DNA from 3 places in the Vibrio pomeroyi genome. Region 2 is predicted to be linked to each of the others. Evidence: riboswitches for the same ligand, from Rfam matches in the RefSeq annotation. Region 2 holds a riboswitch; each other region holds the start of a gene.
The links. A riboswitch is a leader RNA that binds a small molecule or an ion and turns the genes downstream of it on or off. The one in region 2 is predicted to bind thiamine pyrophosphate.

Region 1 (6,379 bases), on a different replicon from region 2:
GCAGATCAGCGAGCTATTCAAAACGTTGACCGAGAATCCTCTTGCAGCAATGGCGACGATCAGCCAACTTGGTTTACCACAAGATAAACTTCAAATGCTGATGGGTCAGGTAATGCAAAACCCTGCGCTAATCAAAGAAGCAGTTGAAGAGCTTGGCCTAGATTTTTCTAAGGTTGAAGCCGCTAAAGAGCAACTTCAAAAATAAGAGAGTTTGAATGAGCTGATATCGTCTTAGCTTAATCAAAATTCAATGAAAAGGTCGTTTAAGTTCAGCAATAGGCTGTCTTGACGGCCTTTTTTGATCTTGGTGGTAGTTTGGGGCTTTGGTTGAGTTGCTTTCAATTATCTTATCTGACTCCATACATACCGACTATTTCAACACAATTGACAGCAATCTTGCCAAACACGTGCGACTATTGACAATTTACTTACTAGACTTAATTAACCTATGTGCGACCTGATATGTGCACCTTGATGAACAGAGTTTTTGGATGGAGATATCCCTAAATAATAGGGGTAACCGATTTTGGTATAAGCGCTGTTCTTCTATGAGCCACATTAAGGAAAAAGAATAAGAGGGCAACAAACTAAGCCCTTTATTGAGCAGTGATTTATAGGAAATGAGTTATGAAGTATTTAAAGGAAACCGCTTTAGCGAGCCTTGTGCTGGCTGGGCTTGTCGGTTGTGGTGGTGATTCAGGATCATCAAGCAGCACGACACCCATTACCTTGAGCGTGAGTGATGCGCCCGTCGATGGTGTTAAAGATGTGACGGTGACATTCAGCAAGGTGGCTTTACTTCCTCAACAAGGAGGTTCACCACTAGTATATGACGTGTATAAAACGGATGAAAACGGCGACTACGTTGATGAGAACGGCGATCTATTACCTGATGGCGCAGATCCTATTCCGTTAAGTGTGAATTTATTGGATTACCAAGGCAGCGATGTGCTCCCTTTGATTGAAAATGAGGTAGTTCCAGTAGGTAGCTATAAGTTGTGTGTGTTTGCTCATGATGGCGATCACCCAACAGATCCATCTTACGTGATAGAAAATGATGATACGAATCGTGAGTTAACGGTGAAAGGTAATGGCGCGTGCCCGCAAGGTGTGGGTAAAGAAGATAACGCTGGCGTACTGTACTTTAATGATTCATTTAATGTGAACCAACAAAGCAACGATTTTGTTGTCGAGTTCGATCTTCGACGTGGCCTAAAGAACAGTTCGACTTTCCCTGATTACACCATTCAAAGAACGTCTGTGAGCCTTATCAATACGGTTGAGACAGGAAACATTGAAGGTACTGTAGCGACCACAACTTTCGAAGCTTGTAATCCTACAGACGATAACACGTTCGTTCAGTCGGTTTATCTGTATGAAGGCGATGTCGACAAAGCTGACATGGCACCAATCGGCGGCAGTGATGAAGTGAAACCGATCACTTCAGCATCAGTGACAATGAATCAAGCACAGACAAACTATGAGTTCTCTCTGGGCTTCATTGACCCAGGTACTTACTCATTGGGTTATACCTGTACTGCGCAGCATGACAGTGATGAAGACAATGCTGCGCCATTAGCCGCAGGCTTCGCAATATACGAAGCTCAAAATGGCGTGCAAGTCACCGTGGGTCAGGACAGCCAAGTATCATTCTAATCTTGGTGTGAATTACGCTTTTTAATAAAAACGGCCTCTCATTTGGAGGCCGTTTTTGATCATGTTGCCTAGCTAGCATGAATTTGATGAGCATTGAGTGTGACTCTAGGGGAGTGATAATGTAGCGTTGTCTCTATTACTTTAACCTAGCGAAATGTACTCTGGCGTTGCTCATGAAATCTAGCTTAAGCATTCGATCTTACACCAAGCAATTTAATACTCATGCTCATGATGGTTACCATCAACTGGTGTTGCCCATTCAAGGGAGTATAAGCATTGAAATGGTAGGGTATGTTGGCAAGGTTTCTGTCGGTGAATGTGTGGTGATTCCGGTAACCACAGCGCATGCGTTTAAAGCTGATGAAGCGGCACGGTTTATTGTCGCGGATATGACGGAGTTACCGAAGCACTTGTTAGAGCATGAGCTCTCAGTTTTCACGATAACGCCACCTTTAATGAGCTTCTTGTTGTTTGTTGAAAAGCAGTTGGAATATCAAGTCGACAGTGGCATTGAGTCATCCATCTTGGATGTGTTTTCACTGCTATTAGAGCAACAAGAAGTGAGTAAAAGTATCGACCCTCGTATTCGTGCGGTACAAAGGCTCATTGCGGATAATTACGCCCAACCTCTCTCTATTTCTCAGCTTGCAGAAACGGCATGTTTGAGCCCCACTCAATTTAAGAAACGCTTTAAAGAGTGCATTGGAATCAGTGCGCTTAAATACATCACTCGCTATCGTATGGAAAAAGCCCAAGCCTTGCTAAGCCATACCGATTTACCCGTTCAATTGGTCGCAGAAAATGTAGGTTATAGCGACTTGTCTGCATTCAGTCGACGCTTCTCTCAGCACTTTGGCATGTCTCCAAGGGCGTTTTTAGGTTCGATGAAAGAGAGTCTTCCAAAACAATAATAGCGTCCTTTTGGCAAACTCAACTTAGTATATGTTCACTATTATCTATTTCAGAAATGAAAATAAACTAGGTAATAGCAATGAATCTTGCCATCAATCGCGTTAACGAATTCCAAACGGGCACTTTAGCCATCGTGTTTGCTTCTGTTTTATGGGGCACGACAGGCACAGCCGCAAGCTTTGCGCCTGATCTCAGTCCATTAGCGATTGGTGCGTTTTCAATGGGCGTTGGTGGCTTACTGCAAGCGGGCTTAGCGTTTCGAAAGATCTTATCTTCACTTGATAAGCTTTTGCTCAACAAAAAGCTGTTAGCAGCGAGTGTACTGGCTTTAGCGATCTATCCTTTGGCTTTCTATTCTTCGATGAAGTTATCGGGTGTTGCAATGGGAACGGTGGTGTCGATAGCTACCGCGCCTTTCTTTTCTGCACTTTTAGAGTGTCTTATTAGCAAAAAGAATAATATCAACAAACGTTGGTTAACGAGCTTTGCCATTGGCGTGGTTGGTATTGGGTTACTGGTGTTTTCAGAATCATCATCGATGAGTGAATCTGGCGACGACCTGAAGCTTTTGGGCATTGGGTTGGGGTTGGTTGCTGGGTTGTGTTACGCCATTTATTCGTGGGCGACAAAAGCTCTGATAGACGAAGGCATTAAGTCTCAAGCGGCGATGGGCAGCATATTTGGATTGGGAGCGATGTTGTTACTGCCAACGCTGTGGTTTACAGGGGATAACCTGTTCGCATCGAATACCAATATATTGGTGGTGAGTTACTTGGTGTTACTTCCTCAATGTTTGGGGTATATCGCTTTCAGTTTTGGGCTACGCCACGTCACAGCGAGTAGCGCCAACTTGATTACTTTACTTGAGCCAGTTGTTGCCGCCGTATTGGCCGTGTGTATTGTGGGGGAGCTTATTCCATTGGTTGGATGGCTAGGTATGTTCTTGATAGTGATGTGTTTATTCATCCAATCTCAACCGACTAAAAAGCCGTTATAAGTATTTGTTAAAGCAAGATTAGTTGAATTAAATTCATGCGTGATTCTTATAATTGAATAAAATGAGTATCTCAGTTGCGAGAGTGCTGTTACTATCGTTATCAATAGTCGGGGGGCATATACCTTAGTTGGTGTTTGCTGAGATCGTTATTCGAGACCCGTTGAACCTGATTCAGTTAACACTGGCGTAGGGAACTATGATTACTTTGCCTACGTGGTTCAACAATGATCTCTCATTGCTTTCACCTCCACACTCTCTTTGCGGCCAAAGTTCGGTTCTCTTACGTCTTTTAGACAGTAGGAGCGACCATGACACAGCATTCCAATTCTCAAGTATCACCTAGCAGCACTCAAACACCAGAAAACCAATCTTCTTCGATCAATACTCCTATTGTTTTGACCATTGCGGGTTCTGACAGTGGCGGCGGCGCGGGCATTCAAGCTGATATTAAAGCCATGTCTGCAACGGGTAGTTTCGCTTGTTCGGTGATTACCGCGATTACATCTCAGAATACCCAAGGCGTGTCAGCAATTTTCCCAATCCCGCTTGAGCATGTCGCTAGCCAGCTAGATGCAGTGTTTACCGATTTGAATATCGTGGCGGTAAAAGTCGGCATGTTGGCGGATTCTCAAATCATCAAAGTCGTCGCGGACAAAATCAAACAATACCAACCTAAACACCTAGTGATCGACCCGGTAATGGTCGCGACAAGTGGCGACCTTCTTTTAGAAAACTCGGCGATCACCACGCTAAAACAAGAACTGATTCCACTCGCAGATATCATTACCCCTAACTTGCCTGAAGGCGCTGCACTTACGGGTAAAGCCGTGCCTGAGAGCGAAGCGGAAATGCAGGATATGATTGAAGACCTGCGCGCTTTAGGTGCTAAAGCAGTCCTGCTTAAAGGTGGTCACTTGGAGAAGGATGAAAATAGTAACGACTTACTTATTCTGCCAACCACATCTGCTCTGATTAGCGCGAAGCGTTTTCCTACCAAAAACACCCATGGCACGGGTTGTACGCTCTCTTCTGCTATCGCTTCTTTCTTGGCTCAAGGCAACACGCTTCCAGAGGCTGTCGACCTAGGTAAACAATACATTTCGCGCGCGATTGCGCATGCTGACGAGTTGAAAGTCGGTCAAGGTCATGGCCCGGTAAATCACTTCTTCGTTGGGCACGGTAATGTCCGTTAATACAATTGGCGTTCAACTCAGCAATGCGACTCTGCGTTACCGAGATAGCGAGCATGCGACCTTATCGGGTTTGTCACTGAGCTTGAGTGCAGGTAAGTGGACTGTGCTACTTGGTCGCAGTGGCTGCGGGAAAACCACGATATTACGATACCTAGCGGGTTTACTCGATGACAAAGTTGAGTGGCAGGGCACATTGGCAACGTCTGATGAACTGCCTCTCACCGATCGCATCGCATACATGGCGCAACAAGACTTACTACTGCCGTGGTTGTCGGTTATCGACAATGTGTGTCTGAGCCATCGCTTTCAAGATTCTGCAGATAAGCATCAAAGCCAAGCATCCAATAAACAAGCTCAAACTACCCAAGCGTTAGAGTTGCTGACTTCGGTTGGTTTGGCCGATTACGCAGATGCTATGCCGGATCAGTTGTCTGGTGGTATGCGCCAGCGTGTTGCTTTGGCTCGAACCTTAATGCAAGACAAGCCAGTCGTGCTGATGGACGAACCTTTCTCTGCGCTGGATGCGGTAACAAGACACAAGTTACAGACGTTAGCGTGTGAACTGTTAAGAGATAAAACCGTTGTGTTGATCACCCATGATCCACAAGAAGCAGTGCGTTTAGCGGATAACTTGTATGTGTTGCAAGGAACGCCTGCGAGTGCTCACTCTTTATCTGTGCCTCACACGTCGACGCCACGCGTGTTAGATGGGGAATGTGCCGAGTTGCAACAAGCCATCTTAGATCAGTTGGAGCGTGATTATGAATGATCTAACGCGAAGTGAAGCTGTGGCTGGTTCAACTAACGCACAGGCTAGTACAACACATCCTCGTCAGATGAATCCCGTTATGCGCTTGGTCATCAGCAGTGCTGTGATTCTTGGTTTATGGCAAATGGTGGTGGTTATCTTCGAGATGCCAAGCTTCATTCTGCCAGCTCCCGCTGAAGTCTTCCTTAAGCTGATTGAACGCTACGATGTGTTACTCAAACACACTTGGGTGACCGCGCAAGAGATCTTACTTGGGCTATTGCTGGGCTTGTCTATGGGGCTGTTTTTTGCCTTGCAGATGTTGATGTTTGACCCACTGAAACGTTGGCTATTGCCTATCTTGATTGCTAGCCAAGCGATTCCTGTATTTGCGATTGCGCCTGTACTGATGCTGTGGCTTGGCTATGGCATCGCTTCAAAAGTGGTGATGGCGGCAATCATTATCTTCTTCCCTGTGACTACCTGTTGCTACGACGGCCTGCGAAATACTCCGACGGGTTATCTTGATCTCGCAAAGACGATGGGCGCATCGAAATGGCAATTGCTTCGTCACATCCAACTGCCTGCTGCACTGCCAACATTAGCGTCCGGCATTCGTGTTGCTGTGGTTATTGCTCCAATTGGCGCGGTTGTTGGTGAGTGGGTGGGTTCGAGTGAAGGGCTAGGTTACTTAATGCTGCAAGCCAACGCGCGCATGATCATTGATGAGATGTTTGCGGCCTTGTTTATCTTGGCGGTGCTTTCTATCTCGCTTTACTTCATCACAGACAAATTACTCAAAAAAGCTATCCCTTGGGAGAACCAGTGATGGCTAGCTCAATAACTCTTTGTTTAATAAAGCTTCGCTCAAGG
Region 2 (6,379 bases):
GGTTGTCATGCCAATGGCATTGCCCGGTAGCTAAGTTCGGAATCGATAACCGCTGAAAGCATCTAAGCGGGAAGCGAGCCCTGAGATGAGTTTTCCCTGACGCTATAAGCGTCCTTAAGGGTTGTTCAAGACTAGAACGTTGATAGGCAGGGTGTGTAAGTGCTGCGAGGCATTGAGCTAACCTGTACTAATTGCCCGTGAGGCTTAACCATACAACACCCAAGGGGTTTTGTGGACTCAAAGACAGACCTTGAATGAGTTTGAAGAGTTACTTTTAAATACAGTTTTCCGAATTTTAAAATTTGCTTGGCGACCATAGCATTGTGGACCCACCTGATTCCATGCCGAACTCAGAAGTGAAACACAATAGCGCCGATGGTAGTGTGGGGCTTCCCCATGTGAGAGTAGGACATCGCCAGGCTTTAAATTATGAACGACTTGTCAGCGACGACAAGTAGTCCACTGCGGAGTGGTAGTTCAGTTGGTTAGAATACCGGCCTGTCACGCCGGGGGTCGCGGGTTCGAGTCCCGTCCACTCCGCCACTTATTCGATAACCTCGCCTAGTGCGAGGTTTTTTCGAATCTGAAGTAAGATAAAGTTTTAGGGGTGTAGCTCCAATTGGCAGAGCAGCGGATTCCAAATCCGCGTGTTGGGAGTTCGAATCTCTCCACCCCTGCCATATTTAAGGCTCTAGCAGAAATGCTAGAGCCTTTTTGCATTTTGAATCTAATACATTTTCATAGCAGCGGATTCCCCGACTTACCAAAATAGCGCGTGTTGGGAGTTCGAATCTCTCCACCCCTGCCATATTTAAGGCTCTAGCAGAAATGCTAGAGCCTTTTTGCTTTTTGAATCTAATACATTTTCAGATCAGCGGATTCCCCGACTTACCAAAACAGCGCGTGTTGGGAGTCTAAACTTCCATATCTGCCATATTTAAGGTTCTAGCAGAAATGTTAGAGCCTTTTTGCATTTTGAATCTAAAATATTGTCAGAGCAGCGGATTCCCCGACTTACCAAAATAGCGCGTGTCAGGAGTCTAAACTTCCACTCCTACCATATATAAAGCCTCGGCAGAAATACTGGTTTTTTACGTCTGTTGGTTCTACTTTTTAGTCGATAATCCCTATCTTCAACAGAACCTAGCCTTAACAGTGTAAGTACTTACTTATCCCCGCGTCTTTTATAAACAATCGACAGCACAAACTGCACTTCTTTATGAGAATTATTCTCAATATTTTGTTACATTTTGGTCGTCATTACTAAAAGGCAACAAATATGGATATTTCCCGTCGTAAGTTTATTCAATCATCTCTCGCTATATCTGCACTAACCGTCCTACCTGCTTGCTCAATGAAGCGGTCTGTTGATGAGCAAGGAAAGTTCGTTTATGACTTAACTGCTGAGCCTTCAACCGCTGAGTTGGTGAAGGGATTTAGTACTAATGTTTTAGTCTTTAATGGACAGATTCCAGCGCCGATTATTCGCTGTCGACAAGGCGAAAAGGTAACGATTCGATTTACAAACAAGCTATCAGAACCGACCACAATTCATTGGCATGGCCTGAGAATTCCGATCGAAATGGACGGGGTACCTTTCTTAAGTCAGCCTCCTATTATGCCCGGTGAAACGTTTGTCTATGAGTTTACGCCACCAGATGCGGGCACATTCTGGTATCACCCGCACATGAACAGTGTTAAGCAACTTGGTATGGGCTTGGTCGGGCTTATTATTGTCGAAGAGAGTGCGCCAGTTCAGTTCGATGAAGAGCATGCTCTGATGCTGAAACATTGGCATATCGACAAACAAGGTCAGTGGAAAGACTTGATGATCCCTCGCCTCAGCGCTCGTATGGGTACGCCAGGAGAGTGGAGTAGCGTCAATGGAGTACATGAACCTATCTATCAATTGAAGCAGCACGCAACGACTAGGCTGCGTATTGCGAATGTTGATAACACGATTACCTATCCGATAGCTATTGAAGGTGCTGAAGCATGGGTCATTGCCATTGATGGTAACCCTGTAAAGACACCTTATAAGCTGACTCAACACAAAATTGGCCCAGGTATGCGTGTCGATCTCGGGTTGATTGCTCCCAAGGCGGGGGAGCGAGTGAATGTTTTGCAAATGAAGGGACGCTTTCCTTTTTCCTTATGTGAGTTTAAGGTTGTAGATTCCACGCTAATAGAAGGCCAAACACTTCCTTCATTGCCTCTCAATCCTGTGCCTAACTTAGATCTCGTTAACGCAGAAGAAATTGATTTTGTGTTTGAGTGGGAAGGAGCGGTATCACCGGTATCTAAAGATGGGAAGTCGATGCCTAAGTTTTGGCTTACGAATAAACGCGCGTGGGAGGGAATGAGCAAAGACAATATTCCAGATCCGTTGGCGACTTTGGAGTTAGGCAAAACTTATATATTCGATCTAAAGAATGTCACTCAATACCATCATCCAATTCATATTCATGGTCATACATTCACAGTACTGGAACTTGATGGTAAAAAAATAGAAGAACCTTTCCATACCGACACTGTGTTACTTGGGAAAAATGGTCGAGCGAAAGCTGCGTTTGTTGCAGACAACCCAGGGCGTTGGATGTACCACTGTCATGTAATTGAGCACATGAAAACGGGGTTGATGGGATATATTGAAGTTAAGTGACACCTGTAACGTTTAATATTTGCGCATGCATTCTTAGTTTCTACCCTCGCTTTTATCGGTGGTAAAGCTAGAATATAGGGACTGTTATTTGGGAGGATTCATGGGTCAGCTATCTATTTTAGGTTTTATTGCCATTGGTGGTGCATTTGGTGCTTGTTCGCGCTATTTGATTTCAGAGTTATGTGTCGTGATGTTAGGGCGTGGTTTTCCTTACGGTACGCTAACTGTTAACGTGATCGGCTCCTTCATTATGGGTTTGCTCATCGCCGCATTTGAAAATGAGATGGTTGCGACTGAACCATGGAGACAGATCATCGGCCTTGGTTTCCTTGGAGCCCTGACGACGTTTTCTACATTTTCGATGGATAACGTACTTCTTATGCAGCAGGGCGCTTTCTTTAAGATGGGGCTCAATGTGCTGCTCAACGTGGTTCTCAGTATCTCGGCAGCATGGATCGGCTTCCAACTTTTGATAAAGTCTTAAAACTTTCTTACGATTTGTTAACAACTCGGCTTGGTTTATCCAAGCCGTTTTTATATACTCGATCGAACTTGTCGGAGTGCCATATGGCTGAGACCGTTAACTCGGGATCCGTTGAACCTGATCAGGCTAATACCTGCGAAGGGAACAAGAGTAGATATCTAACTAGAATCCTTCTAGAGATCTATCTCCAGATCACAACTGTATTTCTTACCGTGATCCCTCTTGTCGCATCTAATCCGTCAAGCATTTTTATCCCTATAAATAATGGCTAAAAGCCAAGGAAAAATGCTATGTCGAGTCGTAAACAAGCAAGACTGGAAGCGAAGAATTTCATCGATTCTTTATCCGTACAACCTTATCCAAATTCAAAAAAAGCTTACATCCAAGGTTCTCGAGAGGATATTCAAGTTCCTGTACGAGAAATTTCACTCGCAGATAGCCTTGTTGGTGGTACCAAAAAAGAGCCTGTATTCGAACCTAATGAGCCTATTCATGTCTACGACACCTCCGGTGTTTATACCGATCCTACGCATGAAATAGACCTTTATAGCGGCCTTCCTAAGTTGCGAGAGCAATGGATTGAAGAGCGTGGTGATACGGAATTGCTTGATGATGTAAGCTCTGTTTACACCAAAGAACGTTTAGAAGATGAAACCCTAGACGACCTTCGTTACGGAAACCTGCCTCGAATTCGTCGCGCTACTGGCGACCAATGTGTTACTCAGCTGCACTATGCTCGTCAGGGTATTATCACACCTGAAATGGAGTACATTGCCATACGTGAGAACATGGGACGTCAGAAGTTCGCTGATGAGCAGCTTAACCATCAACACCCTGGCCATAACTTTGGTGCAAACCTGCCGAAAGAAATCACTCCTGAGTTCGTGCGTAAAGAGGTTGCTGAAGGTCGAGCTATTATCCCTTCAAACATCAACCACCCAGAATCAGAACCTATGATTATTGGCCGAAACTTCTTAGTGAAAGTGAACGCCAATATCGGTAACTCTTCTGTAAGCTCTTCGATTGAAGAAGAAGTTGAGAAGCTAGTATGGTCGACTCGCTGGGGCGGCGATACCGTAATGGACCTTTCTACTGGCCGTAATATCCACGAGACTCGCGAATGGATTCTGCGCAACAGCCCAGTGCCAATTGGTACAGTTCCTATGTATCAGGCGCTTGAAAAAGTTAATGGCGTAGCCGAAGACCTTAACTGGGAAGTGATGCGCGATACCTTGATTGAACAAGCGGAGCAGGGTGTTGATTACTTCACTATCCATGCAGGTTTACTGCTTCGTTACGTTCCTATGACGGCTAAACGCGTGACTGGTATTGTCTCTCGTGGTGGCTCTATTATCGCGAAATGGTGTCTTGCTCATCACCAAGAAAGCTTTCTATACACACACTTCCGCGAGATCTGTGAGATCTGTGCGAAGTACGATGTAGCTTTGTCACTAGGTGACGGCCTACGTCCTGGCTCTATTGCTGATGCCAACGATGAGGCTCAATTTTCTGAGTTACGTACTCTAGGTGAGCTGACTAAAGTGGCTTGGGAATACGATGTTCAGGTGATCATTGAAGGTCCTGGACATGTACCTATGCATCTTATTAAAGAGAACATGGACGAGCAGTTAGAGCACTGCCATGAAGCACCTTTCTATACATTAGGCCCACTGACTACAGATATCGCACCTGGTTATGACCACATTACCTCTGGTATTGGCGCGGCAATGATTGGTTGGTACGGCTGTGCGATGCTTTGTTATGTAACACCTAAAGAGCATCTGGGCTTACCAAATAAAGAAGATGTGAAGACTGGCTTGATTACTTACAAGCTGGCAGCACATGCAGCAGACTTGGCAAAAGGGCATCCGGGCGCACAAATCCGAGATAATGCATTATCTAAAGCTCGTTTTGAATTCCGTTGGGAAGACCAATTTAATCTAGCTTTAGATCCAGAAACAGCGCGTTCTTTCCACGATGAAACTCTGCCACAAGAGTCGGGCAAGGTTGCTCACTTCTGCTCTATGTGTGGGCCTAAGTTCTGCTCGATGAAGATTTCTCAAGAAGTTCGAGAGTATGCGAAAGACACAGAGCAAGTAGCCGCTGATCAGGCTATCGAGATTAAGATGCTAGATAACCCGTTGGAGGGAATGCGTCAAAAATCACAGGAGTTCCGTGATACTGGCTCTGAACTTTATCACCCTGCTGTAGGCGTAAAAGAAGCTCAATTAGAGGAATAATGACAGTGAAGATTCTCATCCCATCTCAATACATCGAGTTAACGGGGGAGGTTCAAAACTGTCTATTGGTTGCTAAACGACAAGGTTTAGCAACTGATGCAGTTGAGTTGGGTGTAAGCCCAACTCGATACTTCTCTATCGTTGATGCTCAACAGGCACTATCTATTGGCTTTGCTCATGATATTGATTCATTGGCGGAGTGTCAGTTAGCGCAACTGAACCATGTTGTTGATTACAGTAATTCAGTTGCTTTAACCGATGTTTGTGCCGCTTTGACTCAAGCTTCGAACACCGTCTATATCGGAGTCCCCGATGATTCAGCTGTGTTAGATATCTGGTCACACCTAGATGCTAATCGTGTTATCAAGAGTGAAACTACAGCTCATAAAGACTTAGATAGTCGTGGTCACTTTGCTTGGTTACTTACTTTATTGGCGTTGGAATTTCCATTGGAAGACGCGTTGGTTTTAGCTCGCGCTGCATCGAATGTTTCACGTGGAACATGGCCAGCACACTATCAAAATTTTCCTATCCCTGTTCTAGAAGATGAACGACTGGATATCAGTGTTGGTTGGGCCAACCAAGGGACATCACTTTCCTTCCCCGAGTTAAGCAAAAATAGCCTTGGCTTATACCCGGTTGTTGATGATGTTGAGTGGATAGAAAGGTTGCTTAAACTTGGAATCAACACCGTCCAACTGCGTATTAAGAACCCTCAACAAGCCGACTTAGAGCAACAAGTCGCACGGTCGATCGAACTTGGTCGAGAATATAACGCTCAGGTTTTTATTAACGATTACTGGCAGCTTGCACTTAAGCATGGTGCTTTTGGTGTGCATCTGGGGCAAGAGGATATCGAAGAATCAAACCTTTCCCAACTGAGCCAAGCGGGTATTAAGATCGGTCTATCGACTCATGGTTATTATGAGTTGCTACGCATCGTCCAAATCAATCCAAGCTACATTGCACTAGGCCATATATTTCCGACCACAA
Region 3 (6,379 bases), 330 kb from region 2:
TCGCAAGCAACCGCTGAACTGCACAAGCTAGAGCAACTGCGTGATCGCGTTGTTGCTGAAGGCGATGCTGCTATTTCAGAAGTCATGGACATGTACCCTGAAGCAGACCGTCAGCGTCTTCGTCAGCTAGCTCGCCAAGCTAACAAAGAGAAATCAGCGAACAAGCCAGCAAAGGCTTCTCGTGAAATCTTCCAAATCTTAAAAGAGCTAAAGCTAGAAGACTAATCTTTGTCGCTTTACTCTGTAAGATAATAAAAGACCTAGCGCATGCTAGGTCTTTTTGTTTTCGACGTACTCAGTATCACAACATATTCAATGTTAAAACTAAGCTATCACTCACCCGCTTTCACAAACGAACTGAGTTCTGGTTGTGGGTGGTCAGCGGTAAGCTCGGCTATCGAGTCTTCAACCAACACCTTCCCCAGTGCCACAAACACAAACTTGTTCGCAATGCTGCGAGCATCTCCCAAATGATGTGTCACCATCAAGACGGTAATGTTGCGCTCTGCTGCTAATCGTTTTACCAAGCTCAACATCTCTTCGCGTAGCAAAGGGTCAAGCGCAGAGAAAGGTTCATCAAGCAGCCAAATATCGTGTGGTTGAACAAAACAACGCGCCAGTGCGACACGCTGACGTTGCCCACCAGACAATTGTTCAGGCAGCCTATCTAAGTACTCCGCTACACCCACCTGTGCAGCCGCTTGCTCAACGTCGAGCTTTTGGGTTGCGGTAAGCTTTAACCCCGGATGCAAGCCTAAGCCAATATTTTCACGCACAGTGAGGTGAGCAAATAGATTGTGTTCTTGGAACAACATCGCCAGCGGGCGTTGGTGCGCTTCTTTGCCAATCAATGATTGTCCTGCCACCGAGATATTTCCCGATGTCGGCTCAATAAACCCAGCAACCAATGCAAGTAGCGTTGATTTACCCGCACCACTTGGTCCCATTAGAGCAACAATGTCGCCCTGCTCTGCTTGGAAATCAAAACTAAACAACTCTTGGTGATAGTGGTAATCCACATCTTTCATCACTAACATCATCGGTTCCTTAACTCTTTAGCTTTGAGCTTCGAGTAAACAAAAATTCAATCAGACTAAAACTGCCCACACTCAGTAACAGCAAACTCACTGACACCACTGCCGCCGCTTCCATTTGATAGCTACCTAACAGTTGGAATAGATACAAAGGCAAAGTTCTAAAGTCTTGGCTACCAAACAAGGCAATCGCACTTAAGTCACCCATCGCCAGCATAAAGCTGATTGAGAGTGCTTGCGCCATTGGTTTACGTAGCGCACGCCACTCTACCAGTCTAAAACGAGTGAACCCTGTCATTCCTAAGCTTGCACACACATACTGATACTGCTGAGAAAGATGCAGCATAGGTTGAGCCAAGGTTTTAATCACGTAAGGCAACGCCATCAAACTGTTTACGGCAATCACGATAAAGAAAGCCAAGCTGAACACATCAGTAAATGAACGCAATAATAAGAACAGGCCTGTACTTATCACCAAGCCCGGCGTCACCAAAATGATAGTGCCAATCAGCTCAATCTTATCCGCTCTAAAGTTCTTATTCTGCAAACGCCATGCGCGACTGGTTAGCAAGATCGCGATACCAATACCAACGGCAATAATACTTGCGAGGGAAGCAACACGAACCGAGGTCATTAACGCTGCCCAAAATGGCTCGCTGCTCAGTACAGTGAGCGCCTGAGAGTTAACACCACTTAGAATAACCATGGCTAATGGCGGCAATACCAGCATTGAGACTATGATGATCCAAAAGCTATCCCAAGCTTTTGACCACCAGCTGTCCTTAACCAAATACTTCTCTTCCGACAGCTGACTAGCCGTCACAGATATAGGCTTAGACAAACGCTGAATACTCACCGCTAATACAGCACACAACAGCATTTGCCATATCGCGAGTAACGCGCCAGCTTGCAGGTCAAAGTCAAATTTGATTGCTTGATAGATGGCGAGCTCAATGGTGGTTGATTTCGGACCACCACCCAGCGCCATCACGGTAGCAAAGCTGGTGAAACACAACATGAAGACCAAGCCACACACATGCGGCAACTGCTGTCTTAGCCTCGGCCATTCAACCCATTTAAATTTATTCCAATGACTCATACCCAAGTGAGCACACAGTTTATGCTGCTCAGCCGGCACAGTATCTAACGCTTGTAGAAGTAAACGGCTGGCATAAGGCAGGTTGAAGAAAACGTGCGCCAACAAAATACCATTCAAGCCATAAATAGAGAATGGTAGCTCAATGTCGAAGTTCGCCAAGAATTTAGCGAACCAACCACTGTTGCCGTAAATCGCTAGCAAACCAAACACGCCGACTAATACGGGCAGAACCAAGGTCGACGCGAATAGCCTTAACAACAAGGCTCGTCCAAAAAACTGTCTGCGACACAGAGCGTGTGCAATAGGTATAGCAAAGCCAACACTCAGCACTGTTGAGAGTGTCGCTTGATAAAAGCTGAATTTCGTTACATGCCAATAGTAAGGGTCGGACCATACTTGGCTGATATCAAGAGAAGGGGCATTGCTAAGCAATGCCCCAACTGCTGAAACCACGAAGGCGGTAATGAGTATCGCAACCCAGATCCCGACCTTAGGTGTTTTCTTTATCATAAATTGATTTTTTACCGTAAATGGTTCACTCCAAACATCACGGATGAACCTTTAAATACAGAAAGCGAGTTTTTAAAAGTAAATTAAAAAGTAAGTGCACTCTGCCATTCACGAATCCAAGGCTTACGCTTCTCTGCGATCTCTTCAGAACTAAAGCTCAATGCTTTCTGTGGAACTGTTAGCTGCTCAAAGCCTTTTGGTAGCTCGACAGCCGTTACTGGGTACATCCAGTTACCTGTAGGCATCGCCGATTGGAATTCATCACTTAGGATAAACGCCATAAACTCATCAGCAAGCTTTTCGTTCTTGCTGCCTTTAACCTTAGCGGCTACTTCAACTTGAGTGTAATGTCCTTCTTCGAAGCTCGCTGCAGCGTACTTAGAATCGCTCTCTGCAATGATATGGTAAGCCGGAGAAGTTGTGTAAGACAGAACCAAGTCAGACTCACCTTCTAGGAACATAGAGTAAGCTTCAGACCAACCTTTGGTTACCGTAACGGTTTTCTGAGCCAGCTTCTTCCAAGCTACCGTTGCTTCATCACCATAAACCGATTTCATCCATAACATCATGCCTTGTCCAGGTGTTGAAGTGCGTGGATCTTGGTAGATAACCTTCAGATCATCACGCTGCTCAACCAGCTCTTTCAAACTCTTAGGCGGGTTTGTTAGTTTATCGGTGTTATATACAAAGGCAAAGTAACCAAAGTCATAAGGTACAAAGGTATTGTCATCCCAACCATTAGGCAGTGTTACTGATGAAGTATCAACCTTGTGCTCAGCCAATAAACCCGTCACTTTCGCTTCAGCCATTAGGTTGTTATCTAGACCTAATACGATGTCAGCCTTGCTGTTACCGCCCTCAAGACGCAAGCGGTTAAGAATAGACACGCCATCTTCAAGCGCGACAAAATTCACATCACAACCACACTTCTCTTCAAATGCTTTTTCAACGGCAGGACGAGGGCCCCAATCCGCAGCAAAAGAGTCATAGGTGTATACAGTCAAAGTGTTGTCTGCAGCGAAGGCAGAAAAAGAGATCGCTGTAGTAACAGCAAGGGTAGTTAATGTGAATTTCACTGGACGCTCTCCATGGTCTGAGCGGCACAGGTTTGAGGGAGGAGAACGGTAGAGGTTGTTCCTAACTCAATTCCTACGCCAGCATTATCTGGTTCAGGTTTACGGGTCCCAAGCATGTGCTTGATCTCAGCTCGCATTCATTATTTGAATGGTTCGCTCCCCGATGAGTGTTCAGAATTGTAATTCGAATTTTAACAATAAGCTATCAAGTTTGGATCAATTACGTTGATCGTAACCCCAACGTGGCACTAAACCTTGCTCGATACCAAGATGGTCCAAAATGCGCGCCACCATAAAATCAACCAAGTCGTCAATCGATTTAGGTTGGTGATAAAAGCCCGGAGCCGCAGGCATGATTGTCACGCCCATGGTTGAGAGCTTGTGCATGTTCTCTAGGTGAAGCGTCGAAAATGGTGTTTCACGAACCACCAATAACAGCTGACCTCGCTCTTTCATGACTACGTCTGCTGCTCGCTCAATCAGGTTATCTGATAGGCCATGAGCAATTGAAGCCAAGCTGCCCGCAGAACACGGACACACCACCATCTGCTTCGGCGCAGCTGAACCAGATGCAACTGGTGAGAACCAGTCATCTTTACCACACACCACCAACTTTTCTGGGTCGCAGCCGAGATGCTTAACCAAAGCTTGTTTCGCAGCTTCCGGTCCAGCAGGTAACTTAAGTTCATGCTCTGTTGCTAAGACTACTCGCGCAGCCGACGATATCAGTAAATACACCTGATAATCGGCTGCCAGTAAGCATTCGAGTAAACGCAGTCCGTAAGGCGCACCTGATGCGCCAGTGAAAGCAAGAGTTATCGCTTTATCGTGTTTTGTCATGTTCTCAGTTACGTCAAATTATAAGGTCTTGGATTGGGTTAACCTTTAAGGGCTAACGCATCCAACAATTTCTGATGAATACCACCAAAGCCACCATTACTCATTACCAAGATTTGGTCACCCGCTTGTGCCTCTGAGACAATTTTAGCAACGAATGCATCCATGTCATTACTGACGTGTGCAGGCTGATGACAAGCATCTGCGACATCTTGTACAGACCAATCAATGTTATCCGGTTGGAATAAGTAGGTAGAATCCGCTTGCTTTAGCGAATCAGCCAAGGTTTCTTTGTGCACACCACGCTTCATGGTGGCAGAACGAGGCTCTAAAACGGCAATGATTTTTTTCGTGTCGACCTTATTACGTAAACCACCGAGCGTAAGTTCAATCGCGGTTGGGTGATGTGCAAAATCATCATAAACAGACACACCTGACACCTCACCTTTAAACTCCAAACGGCGCTTGGTGTTAATGAACTTCGCCAACGATTCACACCCTAAGTCAGGTGTCACACCCACATGCCTTGCCGCCGCAATCGCCATTAAGGCGTTGTTAACGTTGTGGTCGCCGACTAAATCCCAATCTACCGTACCAACACATTTGCCTTGGAAGTAAACCTCAAACTTAGAGCCGTCTTTAACTAGCTTCTTGGTATCCCAATCACCAAGTTCACCGCTCGATTCAGCCTCACTCCAGCAACCGCGAGATAGAACATCTTGAATAGCTATGTCTTGCTTAGGTGAGAAAATGCGACCATTGCTTGGTACGGTACGCACCAAATGATGGAACTGACGCTTGATCGCTTCAAGATCATCGAAGATGTCAGCATGATCGAATTCAAGGTTATTCATGACCAAGGTTCTTGGATGGTAATGAACGAACTTAGAGCGTTTATCGAAAAAAGCACTGTCGTATTCGTCAGCTTCGACCACGAAGAACATGCTTTCGCCCAGACGAGCTGAGATACCAAAGTTACCTAATACACCACCCACTAAGAAGCCCGGCGCATAGCCACAGTCTTCTAATATCCAAGCTAGCATGCTAGATGTTGTCGTCTTGCCATGCGTACCGGATACGGCCAACACCCAACGATCGTGCAGCAAGAACTCTTGCAACCACTGCGGGCCAGATGTGTATCTAAGGTTGTTATCCAATACATACTCAACACACGGATTACCGCGGCTCATCGCATTACCGATGACCACAAGGTCTGGTCTTGGCTCTAATTGGCTAGGGTCGAACCCTTCAATAATTTCAATTCCTTGAGACTCCAATAAGGTGCTCATCGGAGGATAAACATTCGCGTCACTACCGGTAACCTTGTGACCTAATTGACGAGCCAATACCGCAGCACCACCCATGAAGGTGCCACAAATTCCTAAGATATGAATATGCATAAATTGCTTCCAAACGCTTGGCTAAATGAACCATGTCTAAATCAAACTACTTGCACTCATTATCATTAAATGACGATTAAAAGCGAGCGGCAATGCAAAACAAATTGAGTCGACATAGTAAGTGAGATCTGTGTCGCTTAGTTCATTACCATTAAAAAGATCTAACCTTTAGAATTTAGGTAAGCGTCTAGATGAATAAAGCCCACTCAAGAGGCCGAATCTACAGTGCTCAAATCCCCCCTAATATTGAGAGAAGTTTAAGGAAATAACATGTCTGAGATGCGCACCCTTGGTGAGTTCATTGTTGAGAAACAGAGTGACTTCCCCCATGCAAGCGGTGATCTATCATCCCTTTTGTCGTCTATTCGACTTGCTGCAAAAATTGTTAACCGTGAGATCAACAAGGCTGGCCTAGTCGACATC

Region 1: another riboswitch for thiamine pyrophosphate. It lies ahead of thiD (bifunctional hydroxymethylpyrimidine kinase/phosphomethylpyrimidine kinase); the one in region 2 lies ahead of thiC (phosphomethylpyrimidine synthase ThiC).
Region 3: another riboswitch for thiamine pyrophosphate. It lies ahead of thiB (thiamine ABC transporter substrate binding subunit); the one in region 2 lies ahead of thiC (phosphomethylpyrimidine synthase ThiC).

The regions. Positions count from the first base shown of each region.
Region 1 is NZ_AP025507.1:920,096-926,474, forward strand. Features, by position in the region: gene OCV12_RS20185 (DUF2999 family protein) at 1-205, shown strand, start outside; gene OCV12_RS20190 (DUF4382 domain-containing protein) at 628-1,656, shown strand; gene OCV12_RS20195 (helix-turn-helix domain-containing protein) at 1,830-2,567, shown strand; gene OCV12_RS20200 (DMT family transporter) at 2,648-3,565, shown strand; TPP riboswitch at 3,664-3,775, shown strand; gene thiD (bifunctional hydroxymethylpyrimidine kinase/phosphomethylpyrimidine kinase) at 3,874-4,758, shown strand; gene OCV12_RS20210 (ABC transporter ATP-binding protein) at 4,748-5,527, shown strand; gene OCV12_RS20215 (ABC transporter permease) at 5,520-6,335, shown strand.
Region 2 is NZ_AP025506.1:3,568,572-3,574,950, reverse strand. Features, by position in the region: rRNA gene OCV12_RS15905 (23S ribosomal RNA) at 1-212, shown strand, start outside; rRNA gene rrf (5S ribosomal RNA) at 306-421, shown strand; tRNA gene OCV12_RS15895 (tRNA-Asp) at 467-543, shown strand; tRNA gene OCV12_RS15890 (tRNA-Trp) at 604-680, shown strand; gene OCV12_RS15885 (multicopper oxidase family protein) at 1,280-2,662, shown strand; gene crcB (fluoride efflux transporter CrcB) at 2,763-3,146, shown strand; TPP riboswitch at 3,209-3,307, shown strand; gene thiC (phosphomethylpyrimidine synthase ThiC) at 3,437-5,386, shown strand; gene OCV12_RS15870 (thiamine phosphate synthase) at 5,386-6,379, shown strand, end outside.
Region 3 is NZ_AP025506.1:3,239,761-3,246,139, forward strand. Features, by position in the region: gene yjgA (ribosome biogenesis factor YjgA) at 1-225, shown strand, start outside; gene thiQ (thiamine ABC transporter ATP-binding protein) at 333-1,037, opposite strand; gene thiP (thiamine/thiamine pyrophosphate ABC transporter permease ThiP) at 1,048-2,643, opposite strand; gene thiB (thiamine ABC transporter substrate binding subunit) at 2,727-3,719, opposite strand; TPP riboswitch at 3,773-3,892, opposite strand; gene OCV12_RS14300 (flavin prenyltransferase UbiX) at 3,936-4,559, opposite strand; gene mpl (UDP-N-acetylmuramate:L-alanyl-gamma-D-glutamyl-meso-diaminopimelate ligase) at 4,598-5,956, opposite strand; gene fbp (class 1 fructose-bisphosphatase) at 6,227-6,379, shown strand, end outside.